3 regions of the Bacillus sp. PK5-006 genome follow, and region 2 is predicted to be linked to each of the others. Evidence: predicted binding sites of a transcription regulator. Region 2 holds the regulator's gene; each other region holds the start of a gene.
The links. The regulator LexA, encoded in region 2, represses DNA repair genes until DNA is damaged. The targets are predictions, from matches to a motif close to CGAACATATGTTCG.
Positions count from the first base shown of each region.

Region 1 (7,387 bases), 1.4 Mb from region 2:
CGAAAGGTAGAGAAAATACCAGATGCTGAACCAGATAAGCTTTGATCAACAGACGTTAAAGAAGCCATCTGCATACTGGTCATTCCAATACCTGATGAAATTCCGCCTGCGACAAGTGTCACGATAAGCAGTGGTAAGGTAGGGAACTGACTGAGTGTGATTAACATGATGCCTGATAAAGTGAGACAGAGAAATGAAAAGCCAATCATTTTTTTCGCGCCTTTTTTCGGATGGAGTCTTGCCCCTAACAAGCCGCTAATAGACATGCAAAGAGAAAATACTGATAGAATAATACCGCTTTGTGTATGAGAAAGTGCAAGTTGTTGTTCCATAAACAGCGGCATAATTAGAAGAATGGCATACATCACAAAATTACTTAGCATGATCGACAGGTTTGCGTTTGTAAATGAACTGTTTTTAAAAAGCGACAAATCGATAATCGGATTCTTTACTTTTCGTACATGTTTAAAGAATAAAGGAATGACGATCAATGCTAGAATTCCATAGATCAAGTATTCATTTAGCAATTGGCTTTTAGTGCATAGAATGAGTGTGGCAATCCCGATGGTTAAGTATAGTGAACCAGTGATGTCTACATTTGCTTGTAAGCGTGTATGCTTTGTTTTTGGAATGAGTAATACGCCGGTAACAAGTGTAAGGAACAAGAATGGGATATTGACAAAGAATATAGAATGCCAATCAAAACTCTGAATAAGAATCGAACCAATAAAAGGTCCAAGTGCGGCACCAATACCGGCTCCAAACCCAAAATACCCCATTGTTTTAGACAGTTTTTTGGGGGATACTGTTGCACGAATTAATGCAATGCTATTAGGTGTTAAAATAGCACCGCCAGCTGCTTGAATGGAACGAAAAGTGATGAGAAAAGCTAGATTAGGAGCTAAAGCACATCCAATTGATCCAATTAAAAAGAGCATGACCCCAATTAAATACATTCGCCTGTGTCCGTATATATCTCCTAACTTACCAGCGATAGGCTGAGTGACTGCCATGACAATTAGATAAATTGTGACAACCCAAGTGATGTTTGCAAGGGATTGATCATAATAAGTTGATATGGATGATAGAGCGACAGCGATCATCGTTGAATTGACTGGAACTAGTATAGCTCCAAGCAACAAAGAATAGATGACGAAACTCTCTTTTTTTAACCTCAATGTGTATACCACCTTTTGTAAAAAAGAAGAATTCCACCCTTTAAGCGGGAGAAATTCCTCTCATGAAAATGTGTGTGCATGTTTCAATAAAATCTTCTTTTTGTGTGAGAACGAGTTGAAAATCTTGCTCTAGCTGCTGAATGAAAAATCCGAAATACGTACTAATGAAAATGTCTGCATAAATGTCTTCATTTCCTTTTAATACATGATGCTGGGCACCCATTTTTTTGAAATATTGTATGAGCATTTCTCTCAATTCTTGAGGATAAATCTTTTCGTGACTGGTTAAATCCTTATACATAACCGGATCTCGCATGCTGATATAAATAAATTCTTTTTTGGAAGTCAAATCTTCAAGGAAATAGGTACCGAGAAACTTCAAATCGGTGTATAAATCGCCTTTGAATTCTGCTTCTAGGGTTTTTGTCGGTGTTGATTTCATTTTCATAATGGCAGCAATCACGCCGCGTTTGTTTTTAAAGTTGCGAAAAATAGTTGCTTCACTCACATTCGCTTTTGTCGCTATTTCTTTGGTTGTTGTTTTTTGATAGCCTTTTTCAGTTAATAAATCCATTGTTGCGCGAATGATTCGTTGATTTGTAGATTTTAACAAGCATACTCACCTCAGGTTATGAATGTGTTTGCAACAAAGTAAGTATACCGATAAAACCTATGACCGCCAATATCATCCAAAATGATAAATTTATGCACGCGAATGCTGTTTTAATATCTGAATGCGTCCATTGCTGCCATCTACTGTCACAAGGTCACCGGATTGAAGTGTTTCAGTTGCTATTCTAGTACCTAAGACAGCTGGCATCATATACTCTCTTGCGATAATAGCTGAATGAGATAAAATGCCTCCAGCATCGGTGATGACTGCTTTCGCATCTCTAAATAAGCTTGTCCATAAAGGTGTGGTCGTTTTACAAACTAAAATATCATCCTTTTGAAATTGTGAGAATTCGTCAGCACATGTAATGACTTTTACTCTTCCAGAAACAATACCGCTGGATGCGCCAATTCCATGGATCACATCGTGTGTGTTGTTTTCATTTTCTCTTAATGAACCAAGCATTCTTTCTACTTGCTGCAGTTCCGCTTCAGTTGGTGTACCAATGTAAGCCGGTGGTTGAATATCTTCATTTTCCTTCATTTCTATCTTTCTTTGCTGGATAACCGAATCAAATGAGATAGACGTTGTGAGCGCTTTTTGTACCTCTTCATCGTAGAGATACCAAAGATCTTCTTGATGAGGAATGGCTCCTTTTTGTACAAGAAGTTCACCTATTTTTAATAGATATACCCGGGCCTTTGCATCTAACATGGCATCAATATAGAAGTGGTGGTCATCTCGGATATTCGCTGCTCGAAGGGCAAATTGATACAGCGTCTCAAATTTTGTTTTAAACGATTCATCCTTCACTTGACTCACAAAATGTTTATATGTCTCTTGTCTTTTGATCACTGCTTTTGCAAATTCTTCATCAAAATCACAATGGCAATGGATGTTATTTCTGATGATATCTAATATAAACTCCGGGTTTTCTGCCCAAGTCTCATCTGTAAGGTCATGACTTTTAACAGATCGCCAGCCGTAAACTTGGAGAAAATCTTCCAATTTCGAAATGAAATGCCTTCCTTTTTCCGAGTGATTGAGTGCATGTAACAGCTCCGAGTTCTTTTCATGTTGAATAAATGCTTGATGAAGTTCTGGATCTTGAAGGACATCCTTTGCGATATCAGATAGCACCTTGTCTGTTTCAAGAGATTTGTTCATCACGCCTATCATCATTTCGTGCAGCAAGACGACTTGGGTTTGATCACCAGTATACGTTACAAGCATGTCTTCAATGATGGCTGATAGAATGACTTGTGGTATGACGATATCAAAATGATCATCATATGCTTGGATATAAAAATCCTTTAATTCTTCAAAGCCAATGATGGCTTTTTCAATGGTCATAGGTTCATTCATTTGGCGATCGAGTTTTTCGTAAAATGGAAAGAAATTTTTCTCTAGAATCTCATACATCCGTTCACTTAAATGAGGAAATAACTCAAATATGCTTTCATCAAAAACGGGTGCAGCTCCTTCTTGCGCTTCTGGCAGATCCGGTGCTGAGTATAGGTGGCCTCTGTAAAGCTTAATATCTTTGATGTTCATATCAGGTACTTGATACTTTTCTCCATTTTTCTTCATCCCGCTTTTTAAGGCTGGTATGATCAGGCTTGAGAAAAGAGGGCTCGTTGGACCAGGCATATGATCATCCATTGAAATCCAGAAATCCTGCAGCTCTTCTGGCTTCATTTGAAAAGAAGCACCTGCTGTTTCATTTACTGCTTTTGGAAGAGCTGTAGTAATCGGCCTTGCTTGAAGTAGATAAAACGACCCATCTGCAATTCCAAATTCGATATCGACTCCATGTCCGTAAAGTTCTTCTACTTGTTTCGTGATTTGTGTGATTTCCTTCAATTGATCATCGTTCAGGCAAAACTGACCAGCCATTTCCTCCGATACTGGCTCCTCGATGACACCCTCTTGGAAAGGAACAATTTGTAGCTCTTTCGCCCCAAGTGTTTTTTCAATCGAAAAGTTCTCTTTATCTACAATAAACGTGTCTGGTGTCACAAGACCGGAGACAATTGCTTCTCCCAATCCGTAGCTTGCGGTCAGCATCATTTCATTTGTTTTCCCCGATACGGGATTCTCACTAAAGATGACACCGGAGACGTCAGAATGGATCAATCCTTGAACGACAACGGCCATGAGCGGCATCTCTTCCTCATTTTCATTCATCTCTTCCTTATATTCTGTGACTCTCGCTGCAAAATAAGAAGACCAGCATTCTTTGACTGCCTGTAAAAACTCTTCATTTGTTTTGATATTTAAATAAGTCTCGTACTGTCCTGCAAATGAGGCGCCTTCGAGATCTTCAGCAACAGAAGAGGACCTGACTGCAACTGAGGGGTAAGTCTTCCGCAAGGATTGAAAGGACGAAAGCAGCTCTGCTTCCATTTGTAAAGGAAACGATGCTTCTTTGATTTTTTGAGAAAGGTTTTGTTCTGCTGGCTGCAGATTGTGATATGAAAGAAAGCTTGCAAAGCTGTTGGTTTTGATAATAAATCCATCTGGGACTGGCAGGCCGTGATTGTTTAATTTGATTAAATTCAGGCCTTTTGCCCCTGCGAGTGATGCGGATTCTTCAGCCGCATGAAATAAAACTGAATACATGGGAATGCCCCCTTATCCAAATAGCCAATGGTTTGTATGTCTCTATTTTTAAAATGATAGTGCGCACTATCATTTTAATCATAGGATTGATTGGATGTTATTGTCAAAGACGGAAAGACCTATCTTTACAAAGGGGACAATCTCACTAATTTCCTGCTATTTCTAAAACAAAAGTCTCCGAACATGGAGAAAAAAGGCGAAATTGAAAACTGTGAATTGTTCAATATGCCAATCTTTACTATAATCAAGGAAGTAGACCATGAAGAGGGAGGGTTTTTGTGATTACAAAAGCCATATTTGCACTAGTTTTTCCTTTCTTGCTCGTTATTTTATTTTCAAAGGTTACTTATAATCATTATGTGGGCATTGCGTTAACAGCAGCGCTTTTATTTGCTTCGTACATGAAAGGCTATACAGAAACCTACTTTATTGTGGGATTAGATATTATTTCTTTAGTAGCTGGGGCTTTGTTTATGGCTAAGAAAGAAATCGAAAAAAGAGAGAAAGCTGAAGAAAATCAATGATGTCATCGCCATCAAGAGCATGATGGCTGAAAATTGACATGTTTTAAACAAGAGCTGTGCTTACGATTTCTAGTAAGCGCAGCTTTCTTTTTCTGCTCATCGAATATCTCACTCCAAAATGTTCCATACTGAAAGGAAGGTTTTCTTAAGAGGGTTATTTGCCATGGGAGAGAGGGTATGACTGTATTGGAAATAAAAATCAAGTAAAAGCCGAACTTTAGTTCGTATTTTTGTGTTCTTTTATGATAATATATTCATTAGATAGATTTCGTATACGAAACGGAGGCTTTGATGTGAGTGACCGCTTTGAATTAGTTTCTAACTATCAGCCCCAAGGAGATCAGCCAAAGGCGATTGAAAAGCTTGTTGAGGGGATCCATCAGGGGAAACAGCATCAAACGCTGTTAGGTGCTACAGGTACGGGAAAGACCTTTACTGTCTCCAACCTGATCAAAAAAGTGAACAAACCGACACTTGTCATTGCGCATAATAAGACACTTGCCGGTCAGTTATACAGCGAATTTAAGGAATTTTTTCCGAATAACGCTGTTGAATATTTTGTGAGTTACTATGATTATTATCAGCCAGAGGCATATGTACCTCAGACCGATACATTTATTGAGAAGGATGCCAGCATCAATGATGAGATTGATAAGCTGAGACACTCGGCTACGTCCTCGTTATTTGAGAGAAGAGATGTCATCATCATTGCCAGTGTGTCCTGTATTTATGGCTTAGGTTCGCCAGAGGAATATAGAGAGCTTGTGCTGTCTTTGCGTACTGAAATGGAGATTGAACGCAATCAGCTGCTTCGTAAGCTGGTGGATATTCAGTATTCTCGTAATGATATAGATTTTCAGCGCGGAACCTTCCGAGTCAGAGGAGACGTTGTTGAGATTTTTCCCGCTTCACGAGATGAGCATTGTATCAGAGTGGAGTTTTTCGGTGATGAAATTGAACGTATTCGTGAAGTGGATGCGTTGACTGGAGAAATACTTGGTGATCGAGATCATGTGGCGATTTTCCCAGCATCTCACTTCGTCACAAGAGAAGAAAAAATGGAAAAAGCCATTATCAATATTGAACAAGAGCTAGAAGAACAGCTTGAAAAGCTTCGCGAAAATGGAAAATTGCTTGAAGCGCAGCGACTTGAGCAGCGGACAAGATATGACCTTGAGATGATGAGAGAGATGGGCTTTTGTTCAGGAATTGAGAACTATTCAAGACATCTAACCTTGCGTCCGCCTGGTTCAACACCTTACACACTGCTTGATTATTTCCCAGATGATTTTATGATTGTGGTCGATGAGTCGCATGTGACGATTCCGCAAATCCGCGCCATGTACAACGGGGACCAAGCTAGAAAGCAAGTGTTGGTTGATCACGGATTCCGCCTGCCATCAGCACTTGATAACAGACCGCTCACCTTTGATGAGTTTGAAAAGCATATCAATCATATTGTGCATGTATCAGCAACGCCTGGTCCGTATGAGCTTGAGAAAACACCAGAGGTTGTGGAACAAATTATCCGTCCAACAGGATTACTTGATCCAATCATTGAAGTCCGTCCGATTGAAGGACAAATTGATGACTTAATTGGAGAAATTCATGCACGAGTTGAGAAAAATGAGCGTGTGCTCGTGACCACACTGACGAAGAAAATGTCTGAGGATCTCACAGATTACTTAAAAGAAATCGGAATCAAGGTGAATTACCTGCATTCAGAGATTAAGACCCTTGAGCGGATTGAGATTATCCGTGATCTGCGTCTCGGTAAATATGATGTGCTTGTTGGAATCAACCTTCTTCGTGAAGGACTGGATATTCCAGAGGTGTCGCTCGTGGCCATTTTAGATGCGGATAAAGAAGGCTTTTTGCGCTCTGAAAGATCCCTCATCCAGACGATTGGCCGTGCAGCGAGAAATGCAGAAGGCCGGGTCATTATGTATGCAGACAATATGACGAAATCGATGGACATTGCGATTCAAGAAACGAAGCGAAGACGAGAACAGCAAGAAGCATATAACGAGAAATTCGGGATTACACCGCAAACGATCCATAAGAAAATTCGAGATGTCATTAAGGCAACAAAGATACATGAGGATTCAGAAGAATACGAAACAAAAGCAGCACCAAAGCTTTCGAAAATGAGCAAAAAAGAACGAGAAAAAGTGATCGAAAAAGTCGAGATGGAAATGAAAGATGCAGCAAAAGCGCTTGATTTTGAAAAAGCAGCAGAATTAAGAGATCTATTGCTAGAGCTAAAAGCGGAAGGATGATTGCCTGATGGCTATGGAACGAATAGAGGTGAAAGGTGCTAGAGCCCACAACCTTAAAAATATTGATGTCAATATCCCGCGTGACCAGCTAGTGGTCATTACGGGATTATCTGGTTCAGGAAAATCGTCGCTTGCCTTTGATACGATTTATGCAGAAGGTCAGCGCAGGTA
Region 1 covers NZ_CP096414.1:560,767-568,153, forward strand. The annotation lists gene M1D84_RS02775 (MFS transporter) at 1-1,178, opposite strand, end outside; gene M1D84_RS02780 (TetR/AcrR family transcriptional regulator) at 1,219-1,791, opposite strand; gene M1D84_RS02785 (PEP/pyruvate-binding domain-containing protein) at 1,882-4,413, opposite strand; gene M1D84_RS02790 (CsbA family protein) at 4,692-4,937, shown strand; gene uvrB (excinuclease ABC subunit UvrB) at 5,231-7,216, shown strand; gene uvrA (excinuclease ABC subunit UvrA) at 7,224-7,387, shown strand, end outside.
Region 1: uvrB (excinuclease ABC subunit UvrB) is a predicted target of LexA. The motif match lies at 5,149-5,162, and genes of this name have one in related genera.

Region 2 (7,387 bases):
CAAAATCATTTCATTTTTTTTACATCACCTCAATAAAGATGGTCTATTCTCTTAAAACCTTATATAATTTAATTTGACATCAAGATAATGAATCCTTTAAATTTGAAAATAAACCTTAAAATGGATATAATAGAATCGATTCTTTTTATCAAGATTTGCATGAAAGGAACATGACTTTGGTAAAAACATCATTATTAACTCAAATCGAAGAAAAAAGAGAAGAGCTGATGAAAGTTGTCTTGCATAATGGGATGACATCAACAGTGACCATCGAACATAGCCAGCAGCTAGATCATCTCCTCTTACAATATCAACGACACTTACACTCAAACTCAGCCAACTAATCATACTTCATGATATCAAACATGCCGCACCATTTTTAGAACAGTTGATATGTGTGACCATAAACGAAACAAAAACCTCTGACATAGGGGTTTTTTGTTTTTCACATGCTCTTGACGCCATAATAAAAACCACCTTCCCTGCTTCATTCATGCAAGTACAGTGGTTTTAAGCGTCTGATGAAGGTGAATTGAATAAAGAAAGGACAACGCTTGTCCATTCTTTAAAACCATGTTCCATCTATGATCATAATATCGTACGTATTATTTCGCTTGGTTGTTCATGGCTTTCATCATTTGATTGATTTTCTTCTGGGACGGTTTCATGCCCATTTGCATCATCATCATTCGAAGCATTTGTTCATTAATCGGTGGATTCTTTTTCAAATAGCTCATCATATACTTACGAGCAATAAAGAATCCGAGTGCAACTCCTGCAAGCAGTGCAACAACGCCTACAAGGATGACAACCCATAAATCCATAATTCTTCCTCCTTCATGTTGTCTCGTATAAAGTGTACTAAACAAAAGGCTATTATACAACATTTCACGTTCAATTTTATTTTTTTAAACAAAATTCCTCACTTTTACTGGATTGAGCCATCCGTGTTTCTTTGAACTAAAGTCCATCGCAAGAAAACAGGGGCTGATTTTTCTCAGCACTTCAAAAAACACCGCTTCTGCCTCATAACTGCCAGTGGCAGACATTTGAATATACCGGTCTTTAATAATAAATGCTGCAGTTCCTTTTCCATCTGGTAAGGAAGCGCTGTAAATCGAGCCTATTTGTGTATAGTGAATGTTCGTTAAGTTATTCATTAGACGCTGGTGCATATGAAAAGCAGGGATTCGTTTCGTCACATAATCCACTTGCTTCACAAGCATAACCAACTCATCGTCAGTGCGGTTCGTCCAATGTAACGACTCAAACAAATGAAACAAAATCGATTCTCTGCCAAAATAGTGATGCGCAAATTCATCCTCAATCCAATAAATATAATAATGACGTTCCATGTCTATCCCTTCCTTTCACATTTCGTCAATCTCGTTTATTGCTTGTATTATACAAAAATGTGAAAGAAAGAATTGTCTATATATGAAGCAAGAAGAAACTAGTTTTGTCAAAAAAACAAGAAAAAAGAAAAAAGTTTGCAGAGCGGATGAAAATGCTCTGCAAACAGATAGCAAAAAAGCATGATGCTTGGAGTTCGTTTATTTATTCAGCTTCGCTTTCACACGGCTGACTACATTGCTGACAGTAAAGCCGTATTTCTCGATAATGGTTTCTCCTGGTGCAGAAGCGCCAAATTTATCAATTGCAATCACGTCACCATCAAGACCAGTGTAACGCTCCCAGCCAAGTGAAGCACCCATTTCAATTGCAATACGTGCACGTACTGCTTTAGGAAGAACGGATTCTTTGTATTCGTCTGACTGCTGATCGAAGCGATCCCATGCAGGAAGGCTGACAACAGATGTGCGGATACCTTCTTTTTCAAGTGCCTTTTGCGCTTCTATGGCTAAACCAACCTCAGATCCTGAAGCGAGTAGAAGTGCTTCTGGCTGTGCATCAGCTGCTTCAACCACAACGTATCCACCTTTTTCTACTCCCTCATATGCCTTCTCTGGTGCCTGGTCAATCGTTGGAAGGTTTTGACGAGTAAGAACTAGTGCTGTCGGTTTATCCGTTGAAGATACAGCTAGTTTCCACGCTGCAGCTGTTTCATTTCCATCTGCTGGGCGGATAACGGAAAGGTTAGGCATCGCACGCAGTGAAGCAAGCTGTTCAACCGGTTCATGCGTCGGACCATCTTCACCAACAGCGATACTATCATGAGTAAAGACGTAAGTGACTGGAAGTCCCATTAAGGCAGCAAGACGAATTGCTGGTCTTAAGTAATCTGAGAAAACAAAGAACGTTCCGCCGAATACACGAAGACCGCCGTGAAGTGCCATACCATTGAGTGCTGCACCCATTGCAAACTCTCTGACACCGAACCAAATGTTTTTGCCGGCATAATTATTTTTACCGAAATCATCTGTGTTTTTAATCGTTGTTTTATTTGATCCAGCAAGATCAGCAGACCCGCCAATAAAGAAAGGTACTTGCTTTGCAATGCCATTTAACACTTCACCTGAGGATGCGCGGGAGGCAAGGCTTGAACCTGCTTCATAAACAGGAACCTCTTGATCCCAATTTTCAGGAAGCTTTCCTTCAATCGCAAGCTTCAGCTGTGCTGCCAGCTCTGGATATTCTTTTTCGTATTGCGCAAACAATTCATTCCACGCTGCTTCTTTTTTCTGTCCAGCGTCTTTGACAGCTTCTTTGAAATGATCGTACACTTCAGAAGGTACATGGAAATCTTCTTCAAACGTCCAAGAGTAAGCTTCCTTCGTCAGCTTTGCTTCCTCGCTGCCAAGCGGTGCACCATGCACACCAGACGTTCCCGCACGGTTTGGCGATCCGAAACCGATCGTTGTTTTCACTTCGATTAATGTAGGTCTGTCTGTGCTTTGCTTCGCCTTTTCAATAGCAGCTGTTACTTCTTCGATGTTGTTGCCGTCTTTCACGTAAAGAACTTCCCAGTTCATCGCTTCAAAACGATTCTTCACATTTTCAGAGAATGAACGATCTAAATCGCCATCTAAAGAAATGTCATTTGAATCGTAAAGAACGATTAAACGGCCTAAGCCTAAATGACCAGCAAGTGAAGCTGCTTCAGAGGAAATTCCCTCCATTAAGTCTCCATCTCCGCAAATGCTGTATGTATAGTGGTCTACAACATGAAAGTTGTCTTTGTTATACGTTTCCGCAAGATGTCTTTCTGCAAGTGCCATTCCTACTGCCATAGCAATTCCCTGGCCTAGTGGACCCGTTGTCGCGTCTACGCCTTCTGTGTGTCCAAATTCAGGATGTCCAGGTGTTTTGCTTCCCCATTGGCGGAATTGTTTTAAATCGTCTATGCTCAGATTGTATCCGCTTAAATGAAGCATGCTGTATAGAAGCATAGAACCATGGCCCGCAGATAAAACAAAGCGGTCTCTGTTAAACCAATTTGGATTTTGCGGACTTACGTTTAAGTGATTCGTCCATAAAGCGTACGCCATTGGTGCAGCACCCATCGGCATTCCTGGGTGACCGGAATTCGCTTTTTCAATTGCGTCTATGGAGAGAGTACGTATTGTTGCAATAGATTTCAATTCAATCGTTTCCATATAAATCCCCTTCCGTATCTTGTGTACACCATTATCATAAATCTACTGTCCTTTTTTCACAACTATTTCACGCTGAAAAAGAAGGATTTTGTCACATTTAGTTTATCGATCACCTAAAAAGTTATGCAAATATGAAAAAAGACGAGAATATTCTTCCCATCTTTTCAAAATTCAAGAAATCACAGCCTTAATGAAGGTTCTGATCTTTTTCTCTTTTTAATTTTTCTGGTGTAACATCGTTTCCTTCAGGGTCAACGATTTTAACAGTTTTAAGTGTATTTTTCATAGAAGAACGAAAAGCTTTCAAATACTCTTCTCTCAACTGCTTTTGTTCTGTTTTTTCAGCGTCTGATAAACCGGTCTCTTTCGATTTTTTTGAAAGCTCATTTATTCTTGCAAGCTGTTCTTTAGAAATCATGACAAACTCCTTTAAAGCATTTTCTCTACATACTACTAAATATCAATCATTTTGACAACAAATCACGCTTTAGGTGGTAAAGCCTTTTTCATATTCTTGATACCTTCTATGCACCGTTGCTTTTGAAATGTCAAAACCTAATGCCTGAAGAGTTGCGGCAATTTCGGCGAACGTCATGTTATTTTTTCTTAATCGAACAATTTCTGATATCGGCACTTCAATACGCTCACGGCCAGGTGCATGGTTCTGCTGCCTTAAATTCAGTTCAGGCTGATATCCGCGCTCAACAGCCCTTTTCATCCCCCGCTTGATTTTCAGGTTATGAATTTTCCGTTGGTACTCTTCGACGACTCCTACAATCTCGATGACCATTTCATCTGCTTCTGAAAGCTCAAGCTCTCCTCTATGAAACATGCTGTATACCTTTACGTTCTCTTTAAATAGACAATGAAGAAGCGCAATTTTTGCTTGTCCTCTTCCAAGACGTGTTTCATCTTGGATAAGAACGGCATCGATCGACTCTTCCTTCAGTGCAGCAAGCATTTCAAACACGCCATCACGATCTAGCTCATATCCACTTGCTTTTTCTTTGATGACTTTGACCACATTCATCTTGTGCATGGCAGCTAAAGCCAGCAGTTCTTCTTCTTGTCTTTTCAGCGAGGTTTCCTGCTCTTCTTTCACAGTGCTTACTCTCGCATAAATGATTGCGTTCATGTCTTCAATCGACCTTTCTACTGTACTGTTGCAAGCTGATATACGACTGGATGCTCTTTTTTCACGGGTATGACAAGAATGTCTCCAGGCTGGATTTCTGTTGAAGCAAGATCATTGTGTTCTGTTACCCAGTCAATAAATGCATTTTTGTCGATTGATTTGCTGTCATTTACTTGATCAGCTAACCCCCACAGAGTATCTCCTGATTGAACCTCTATTTTAACATATTGATTTGAATCATTATGGCTTGTGACTGCAATAAGTGAGAGAAAAATGCCAACGATGAATGAGAATACCCCAATAAAAATAATAGATTCTTTTAACCTCATAATGTCATCTCTCCTAATAGAATATGTGTTCGCTCTTTCTGTCTCTCATTATAAATACGAACAAACGTTTCTGTCAAACGTTTTTTCGAACCTATGTTTGTACTGTTAGGAAAAACATGCTATAATTTCTTTAAAATTGACGTTTTGAGGTGCAAAAGATGACGAAGCTATCAAAAAGACAACTCGATATCCTGAAATTCATCAAAGATGAAGTAAAAAGCAAGGGTTATCCCCCATCCGTCCGTGAAATTGGAGAAGCTGTCGGTCTAGCATCCAGTTCAACGGTCCATGGACATTTAGCTAGACTAGAAACAAAGGGTTTAATTAGAAGAGACCCGACAAAACCTAGAGCGATCGAAGTACTAGATGAAGAGGAAATGAATATTCCAAAGAGTGCTGTAATGAACGTTCCAGTCATCGGAAAAGTAACGGCAGGCCTTCCTATCACAGCTGTTGAGAATGTAGAAGAATACTTCCCTCTTCCAGAGACATTTGCTGCACCAGACGAACAAGTGTTTATGCTTGAAATTATGGGAGAAAGTATGATTGATGCAGGTATTTTGGACAAGGACTATGTCATTGTGCGTCAGCAAAGCACTGCTAACAATGGTGATATTGTGGTCGCCATGACAGAGGAAGATGAAGCGACAGTGAAACGTTTTTATAAAGAAGATACACACTTTAGATTACAGCCAGAAAATCCATCAATGGAACCGATTATTTTACAGAATGTGAGTATACTAGGTAAAGTGATTGGCGTTTTTCGAAATATTCATTAAAAAAAGCCGGTATTCATCAGCTGCTGATGAGAACCGGCTTTTTCTTATGCACAAGAATAGGCAAGAATACTTGAGCTTGGGAAGGAACCAAATGTAAAGTTCGGCCATATAAAGCCAGTTGTTCGGCCAAAAGGCTGTGAGGAAAGAACGAACATTAAAAATACTTGGCCGTTTCTCAAAAGCACAATCGTCCATCTTCTATTACATCCCGCTGCAAATTGTACAGCTTGATGGCCTCCCCCTGCACCATGCCCAAATAGAAATGACTGCATACTTTGAGGCTGAGAGAGTGCTTGCTGATACTGCGAAATCATATGCTGCGGCGGTGCTGGCGGTGCCGATTGTCCGCCTGACCCTTGACCTGGCCAAGTACCTCCTCCAATCGGAAACCCAGGAAAACCTCCAATTTGAGGAATAGAAATCGATGGCAATCCCTGCATCTGCCTATCATATGAGTAACCATTCCCCATACCTTCATACGGATGATACATATTAAACACCACTTTCTTTAGACATTCATCACGACAGTATATGCCTTAAATAAAAAAGAGTGTTGAACGTCTAAATAGAAATTTTTCCAAAAGACGTTTCGTTCTTCTTTAGAACGGTTAAATAATGATTAAGAAGAAAAATAAAAAAAATGAAAACTTTTTGTCTCCCTCAAACGTTATATAATTAGAAACAAAAGAAATAAAAAACATTTAGATTTAATACTTGTAATATCTCTGTAATTATTGTAACATTTGTAACATAAGAAGTTTTCATTGAGAAAAGGAGGCAATCGCCTTGAAAAAATTATTTGTTTTATTAACTGCTATTATGCTTATGATCTCATTACAAACAACAACATTGGCCGCTTCCAAGAAATCAGCCGCTTTGACAAATAAAGAAGCGTTACATATTGCCCTTGATGCAAGAGAACATTTTTGGAGTGCAATGTCAGGCTACAAAATTAAAGACCATTCTAATGTCAAATTAAAATCATTTACCTATAAAGATATGACGTACAACTATCTTTCTAAAACATTTGATACAAAGAAAAAATTAAACAGCTACCTATCTCAAGTTTTCACTCCAGATGCCATCAAACATGGTTTAAAAGATTATCAGTTCATTGTTCATAAAGGCAAAATGGCTGTTCCAGTCGGTGATGGAGACAACATGCTCAATTGGGAAAAAGCCACACCTAAACTTGTTTCTAAAAAACAAACGGTCCGCACATATGAATTTACTGTCCCAACTCTTGATGGACGCAAAGTAAAACGAACTGTTACGTACGAAAAAGTACAAAAAAATTGGAAAGTCACACAAATTGACGCTGTCATCTAAATAAAAAACCAGGCCTTTCATCGGCCTGGTTTTTATATTGAAGAAAATTCAGTCATTCGGTCCAGCGCGTGAGCAAGTGATGATGCCGTGCGAAATTCATTAAAAGGAAGCCCAAGCTGCACTGCTGTTTGGGCAATTTCTGGTCTAATCCCTGAAATGGTCGTCTCTACTCCAATTAACCGAAGTGACGTGACAAGATCAAAGATTTGATGAGCCACCATTGTATCAATTATGACCACACCCGATAGATCAATACAT
Region 2 covers NZ_CP096414.1:1,949,857-1,957,243, forward strand. The annotation lists gene M1D84_RS10140 (aspartyl-phosphate phosphatase Spo0E family protein) at 171-344, shown strand; gene M1D84_RS10145 (YneF family protein) at 606-824, opposite strand; gene sirA (sporulation inhibitor of replication protein SirA) at 909-1,355, opposite strand; gene tkt (transketolase) at 1,554-3,557, opposite strand; gene M1D84_RS10160 (DUF896 domain-containing protein) at 3,745-3,975, opposite strand; gene M1D84_RS10165 (YneB family resolvase-like protein) at 4,045-4,692, opposite strand; gene yneA (cell division suppressor protein YneA) at 4,710-5,021, opposite strand; gene lexA (transcriptional repressor LexA) at 5,180-5,800, shown strand; gene M1D84_RS10180 (hypothetical protein) at 5,845-6,291, opposite strand; gene M1D84_RS10185 (IseA DL-endopeptidase inhibitor family protein) at 6,587-7,129, shown strand; gene M1D84_RS10190 (STAS domain-containing protein) at 7,162-7,387, opposite strand, start outside.

Region 3 (7,387 bases), 680 kb from region 2:
ACCATCATGTCCACACTCGGAATGAGGGCATCTGTTAAATGAAAAAAGACTGTTTTTCTTTCTGGAGATGTTCGTTTCTTTTTTTGCTTCATCAAGGGCAGCCTCCTTTTTAACTAATATACTTCTTTGCAGATTTGAGAGATAGATGTTTGTGTGAATTTAAACAAAATTTAAACTTCTTGGGTTTGAATGGAAACAAGGAGGGGAAACGAGTTCAATAGAGAATGAATGAAAAGAGCTGATCTATTTGACCAGCGAACAAGAAGAGTGGAAGGTGATCTTATGATGAAAGTATTTAAGGTAACATTTCATATGAACAATGGGGAAGTGCTTGATTTCGAGCTCAAACGTCCAGCTACCTATGATGTGTATAAAAAAATTGAAGAAGCCAATCATTGGTTTAAGCTGAATAATGAAATCATTAACCTATTAAACGTCAATAGTATCCATGTAGAAACAGAATAACGCAGAAAGCCGCTCGTAGAGAGCGGCTTTCATTATGCAGAAAAATCATTTCGATTATTAAGCTGCCCGCGGGACAGCCAGTTCTTTTTATACAAATAAGCAATGACTTCAAGCCACAGTCGCGGTGCTTTTTTAGGGAAAAAAGGTTTTTGGTAATAGGCATAAGCGGCTTTTAAATCATCCCATTGATGACATGCTTTCGTTTGCGTGAACCTGGCAACGTCAATGACCCTGATCCGCCCTTCTTTTGTTAAGATCAGATTGCGCAGATGAATATCAGAAGGATTCAATCCTTTCTCGCGCGCTTCCTCCAGCGCATCATCGACTTGTTCAATCATTTGTTTTTTAATAGGAATTCCTTTTGTAAGGCATTCATAGAATGTGTAGCCTTTAATATATTCCATTAAAATATACTGATCCCCAGACTCATAAATCTCAGGGTAGTAAGACGAACCAGAAAGTTTTTCGTAAATGGCAGCCTCTTTGCGGGCAATATGCTGATAAGAAGGGAAAAAGACTTTTAGTGCCATTTTCTTGCCGTCTTTTTTGTATAAAAAGACATAGGCACTTCTTCCTTTGCCGCACAGTTCAAGCTCTGCCGGTTTATAGGCAAGCTTATGAAAACGTTTCTCTTCATGATACTGAATCGATTCGGCTAATCTTTTGACATCTGACATTGACTTCACCTTCTTTGGTTTCAGTTTATGCGGCTGAAAAACGAATGATGAAAAAACCGTGTCATTCGATAAAGCAATGGATTGTATAAAACATAACATTTACGAATGAAGGATACAACGAAAGACTCTTAACATACATTTGAATCATCGATTTGGTTAATGTTTAGAAAAATGGGTCAAACTACATATGTCATGCATCGATCTCATGTTCTAAAGAGGTGTAAATAGTGAAAGTGAAGATGAAATGTTTCGTTACAGGACTTATCATGACAAGTGTGCTTTTTTTTGCTGCGGATATGGAAGGGAAAGAACACTTGCAAAAGCAGTCAAACTCTATTACCGTCCAGCTTGAAAAAGTCTATCTAGACGGCGATGTGAGTATTGAAAGACACCGGGCTTCATTAGAAGACAAAGACACATTCTGGGCGCAGTATAAAGGCTGGACGCTGGTAGAACAAAAAGAGGATTTTGCCCTTTTTAGAAAGCAAATTGATGATATCTCTCCATTAAGTAAAGCAAATGGATATATCGGATTATCAGAGGACGGTGTGATTTCTACGTTTCATGGAAGGCCTGACGGCTGGGCGGAGCCTATTCATCTCTTTTTTCAAATTGATACGTCCCGTTTAGAAAGCCATGTGGAAAAGCAGCTTGAGCAAGGCATTCCTTTTCGAACAAAGGATGAATTTGAGCATGTGCTTGAAGTCATGAAGCCTTATCGAAATGAAATATCGTTTTAAAGCGTGTAACAGCTTGCTGGTGTGAAGACCGCAAGCTGTTTTTCGTGGTTTCATCATAAAAATGTACTGAGCGAACGTATGTTAACTTTTATTGCGGTTTTCTCTTCGATTTATGTTACAATGAAGAACAGTCAAAGAGGTGAAAACGGTGATAGAGTTTGTAAAAGGGACCATTGATTATGTGTGCCCGCAATATGTTGTCATTGAAAACGGCGGAGTGGGATATCAAGTCTATACCCCAAACCCGTTTATCTATCGAGTAAATAAACAAGAAACGATTTATACGTATCATTACATAAAGGAAGACGCCTTTTCATTATACGGTTTTCAAACACGAGAAGAAAAAGCGCTGTTCACAAAACTGTTAAATGTCACAGGAATTGGGCCAAAGGGTGCACTCGCGATTCTTGCTTCCGGTGATCCTGGCGCTGTCATTTCAGCGATAGAGCGTGAAGATGAAGCCTTCCTGATTAAATTCCCTGGTGTGGGCAAAAAAACAGCACGTCAAATCATTCTGGATCTAAAAGGAAAACTGGCAGATGTGGTGCCAGAAATGATTGGCAACTTATTTAATCACGAGGACCACATTCAGGTCGAAACGCAGCAAACTGCATTAGATGAAGCGCTTGAAGCCTTAAGTGTCCTTGGATACGGTGATCGTGAAATCAAAAAGGTTCTTCCATTATTAAAAGAAGAAAAGAATCTTACAACCGATCAATATGTGAAAAAAGCATTACAAAAAATGTTGAAATAGGGTGATGTCTCATGGATGAACGGCTCGTCTCAACTGAAGCAGACAACCATGAATCAGCCATTGAGCAAAGTCTGCGGCCACAGACACTTAGCCAATATATCGGTCAGCAAAAAGTAAAGGATAACCTCAGCGTATTTATTGAAGCTGCCCGCATGCGGCAGGAAACGCTTGATCACGTCCTTTTATATGGACCTCCTGGACTTGGGAAAACAACGCTTGCGTCGATCATTGCCAATGAAATGAATGTTCAGCTGCGTACAACGTCAGGACCAGCGATTGAGCGTCCTGGTGATTTGGCGGCCATCTTAACATCTCTTGAGCCAGGTGATGTATTGTTTATTGATGAAATTCACCGCTTGCAGCGCTCAATAGAAGAAGTGCTGTACCCAGCAATGGAGGATTTTTGTTTAGATATTGTTATTGGAAAAGGAGATACAGCACGCTCTGTACGGCTTGATTTACCGCCATTTACGCTTGTAGGTGCAACGACCCGTGTCGGGCTATTAACAGCGCCGCTTCGTGATAGGTTTGGAGTACATGCAAGATTGGAATACTATGAGCAAAGAGATTTGGCTCACATTGTGGCAAGAACAGCCGAGCTGTTTGAGATTGGGATCGACATTCGCTCTGCCGAAGAGATTGCGAGACGTTCCCGGGGAACACCGAGGGTTGCCAATCGTTTGCTCAGAAGAGTAAGAGATTTTGCGCAGGTGCTTGGGAACCATGCCATTACGCAGGACATTGCGGAAGATGCCCTTGAGCGTCTTCAAGTCGACAGGCTAGGCCTCGATCATATAGACCATAAGCTCCTTTTAAGTATGATCGAAAAATTTAGAGGCGGTCCTGTTGGGCTTGATACGATCTCAGCGACAATTGGAGAAGAATCACATACGATTGAAGATGTGTACGAACCGTACTTGCTGCAAATTGGTTTCCTGCAAAGAACACCAAGAGGGCGGGTCGTCACAAGAGAAGCGTATGAACATTTTCAAATGGAGGTTCCGATTCGTGACTGAATTCCCTAAAATATTAATGATTTTAGGTGGTGTCCTTTTTGCCGCAGGATTAGTGTTTCAATTGGTTGGTAAGCTTCCAGGTGATATTTTTGTGAAAAAAGGGAATGTAACGTTCTTTTTTCCTGTCATTACATGCATTGTCATTAGTATCGTACTGACTATATTACTGAATATCTTTGGACGGATGAAATAACGTTAACTAGTTAACTACAGAATAGGTGAAGGAAATGAAGCTAGAACTATTTGATTTTGATTTACCAGAAAGATTAATTGCACAAGTGCCGCTTGAAAAAAGAGATGCATCAAGACTGATGGTCTTAAACAAACAAACGGGTGCGATTACACATGATACATTCTCACAAATCATCGATTATTTTCAAAAGGGTGACTGTCTCGTTCTAAACAACACGCGCGTTCTGCCTGCACGCCTGTTTGGGATGAAAGAGGATACAGGTGCCAAAGTTGAACTTCTTCTATTGAAACAAGAAGAAGGAGATAACTGGGAAACACTTGTCAAACCAGCCAAACGGGTGAAAAAAGGGACGGTTATCACGTTTGGTGATGGACGGCTCCAAGCTGTATGTACAGAGGAAATGGAACATGGCGGAAGAAAAGTCGAGTTTCAATATACAGGCATTTTTTATGAAGTGCTTGAATCCCTTGGTGAAATGCCGCTGCCTCCATATATTAAAGAGCAGCTTGACGACCGTGAACGCTATCAAACCGTTTATTCAAAAGAGGTTGGCTCCGCTGCTGCGCCAACTGCCGGTCTCCACTTTACAACCGAGTTGCTGGATGCGCTGAAAGCGAAAGGTGTACACATTGCTTTCATTACGCTGCACGTAGGGCTTGGCACGTTTCGCCCGGTAAGTGCAGAACGTATTGAAGAACACGAAATGCACGCAGAGTTTTATGAAATGAATGAAGAAACAGCTGATGAGCTTAATCGCGTGCGCAAGGAAGGCGGACGGATTATTTCAGTCGGCACAACGTCAACTAGAACGCTTGAAACCATTGCAAGTGCACATGATGGTGAGTTCAAAGCCTCAAGCGGCTGGACGTCGATCTTTATTTACCCTGGCTACACATTCAAGGCAATTGATGGCATGATCACGAATTTCCATCTGCCAAAATCCTCGTTAATTATGCTTGTCAGCGCATTAGCTGGACGAGAGCACGTACTAAAAGCGTACAATGAGGCTGTGAAAGAGGAATACCGATTCTTCAGCTTTGGCGATGCCATGCTGATTCAATAACATTATACAACGAAGACAGGAGGGCTCATTTTTGTCGCAATCACCGATACGTTATGAGTTCATTAAATCATGCAAACAGACAGGTGCACGTCTTGGCCGCGTTCATACACCGCACGGCTCCTTTGAAACACCTGTATTTATGCCAGTAGGTACACTGGCTACAGTCAAAACAATGGCGCCTGAAGAATTAAAGGCTATGGATGCAGGCATCATCTTAAGCAATACGTACCACTTATGGCTCCGTCCAGGTCACGATATCGTAAAAGAAGCAGGCGGTCTGCACAAATTTATGAACTGGGATCGAGCCATTCTAACTGATTCGGGCGGATTCCAAGTTTTTTCATTGAGTGAATTTAGAAAAATTGAAGAAGAAGGCGTTCACTTCCGTAATCATTTAAACGGAGACAAGCTGTTCCTATCTCCTGAAAAAGCGATGGACATCCAAAATGCACTTGGCTCTGATATTATGATGGCATTTGATGAATGCCCGCCGTATCCTGCAGAGTACGATTACATGAAACGTTCTGTGGAGCGGACAAGCAGGTGGGCAGAGCGCTGTCTAACAGCGCACCAGCGTCCTGAAGATCAAGGGCTGTTTGGGATTGTCCAAGGCGGAGAATACGAAGAGCTTCGAAAACAAAGTGCAAAAGACCTTGTTTCACTTGATTTCCCAGGCTACGCCATCGGAGGCTTATCTGTAGGGGAACCAAAAGATGTGATGAATCGTGTACTTGAATTTACAACACCATTCTTACCAGCAGACAAACCGAGGTACTTAATGGGTGTCGGCTCACCAGATTCCTTAATTGACGGCGCCATTCGCGGAGTAGATATGTTTGATTGCGTACTGCCAACTCGAATTGCAAGAAACGGTACCTTGATGACAAGTGAAGGCCGTCTTGTTGTGAAAAATGCAAAATATGAGCGTGACTTTAGACCAATCGATGAAAACTGTGACTGCTATACATGTAAAAACTATACACGCGCCTATATTAGACATTTAATTCGAACAAATGAAACGTTCGGAATTCGATTAACAACTTATCATAATCTTCATTTTCTGTTAAAATTAATGGAGCAAGTGAGAGAAGCTATCCGTGAGGATCGTTTAGGTGATTTTAAAGAAGAGTTTTTTGAGCGTTACGGCTTTAACAAACCGAATGCGAAAAACTTTTAACGCATAAACGAAAGGCTTTACAATGCTTTAGAAAGGGGTGAAATAGAATGGATGGTGGTATGGGTTCAATCATTATGATTGTTGTCATGTTTGCTGTGCTTTACTTCTTGTTAATCCGTCCACAGCAAAAGCAACAAAAAGCTGTGCGTCAGATGCAGCAATCTTTATCAAAAGGCGATAAAATCGTCACAATCGGTGGTTTACACGGTGAAATCGACTCAATTGATGAATCAAAAGTGGTCATCAAAACAAGCGAAAACAACCGTTTAACTTTCGATCGTCGTGCTATTAGAGAATTAGCTGACAAAGGCTAATCCTCTGATACATAGCCATAAAAAAAGAGCGATATGACCGCTCTTTTTTTATTTGCCTCGAAGATTGACGCCAATCATTCCCCCCAGCATACAAATGCCTAAAAATGCTCCATGATAGATAAACTGCTCTGGTGAAAACGTTTTTCCAAACCCCAAATATTGAAATAAAAATACAGTGAGAGAAAAAATGATAGATGTGACCGCACCAATCAGCCAGCCGCGCTCCTTTGCTTTCCCGCCAGAAATGATGCCTCCTAATAAAAGGGCAGCAAAGGACAAAATCATAATCATCCATTTAAATGATGATTCCTGCATACTTGTGAATGTAAGCATGAGTGACACAAGTAAACTTGTGACAACCATCACGATAAAAATGGCAATTAAGCCGGATAAAATGCCTTTTCCAATTTGTTTCGTTTCCTGCATGTAGATTCGTCTCCTCTCCAATTGAACGAAGCTTGTCTTTTACTAAAATGTATTCACAGTGAAGAAAAAATAGACATGTTTCAGACGTTTCTTTTCTACATAAATAAAGTGTTTTGACACAAGCTATGTTGGAGAAGGAGGGTTTACATCACATGCAGGACATCTTGATCATTTCCATGAGAACCATCATCTTATATTTTCTTATTTGGTTTATATTTCGCTTAATGGGCAAAAGGGAAATTGGCGAGCTGAGCATTTTAGATCTAGTCATTTTTATGATGATCGCAGAAATTGCGGTTCTCGCCATAGAAGAAGTAGAGGATAACATGTTACATACGGTATGGCCAATCCTGCTGTTAACCTTCATTCAAATCACACTTGCCTACCTCTCATTAAAATTTCAAGGTGTCCGGCGCTTTCTTGACGGAAAACCGGCCCTGCTTATCATCAATGGGAAAATAGACGAAGGTGCAATGAGAAAACAGCGATACAATTTTGATGACCTGCTCATTCAATTAAGAGAAAATAACATCGACAGCATTCAGGATGTCTCTTACGCCAT
Region 3 covers NZ_CP096414.1:1,265,318-1,272,704, forward strand. The annotation lists gene M1D84_RS06460 (hypothetical protein) at 1-92, opposite strand, end outside; gene M1D84_RS06465 (hypothetical protein) at 283-465, shown strand; gene M1D84_RS06470 (serine/threonine protein kinase) at 498-1,142, opposite strand; gene M1D84_RS06475 (intercompartmental signaling factor BofC) at 1,382-1,882, shown strand; gene ruvA (Holliday junction branch migration protein RuvA) at 2,031-2,636, shown strand; gene ruvB (Holliday junction branch migration DNA helicase RuvB) at 2,648-3,652, shown strand; gene M1D84_RS06490 (DUF2905 domain-containing protein) at 3,645-3,845, shown strand; gene queA (tRNA preQ1(34) S-adenosylmethionine ribosyltransferase-isomerase QueA) at 3,880-4,908, shown strand; gene tgt (tRNA guanosine(34) transglycosylase Tgt) at 4,940-6,085, shown strand; gene yajC (preprotein translocase subunit YajC) at 6,133-6,399, shown strand; gene M1D84_RS06510 (TIGR04086 family membrane protein) at 6,448-6,825, opposite strand; gene M1D84_RS06515 (DUF421 domain-containing protein) at 6,978-7,387, shown strand, end outside.
Region 3: ruvA (Holliday junction branch migration protein RuvA) is a predicted target of LexA. The motif match lies at 1,954-1,967, and genes of this name have one in related genera.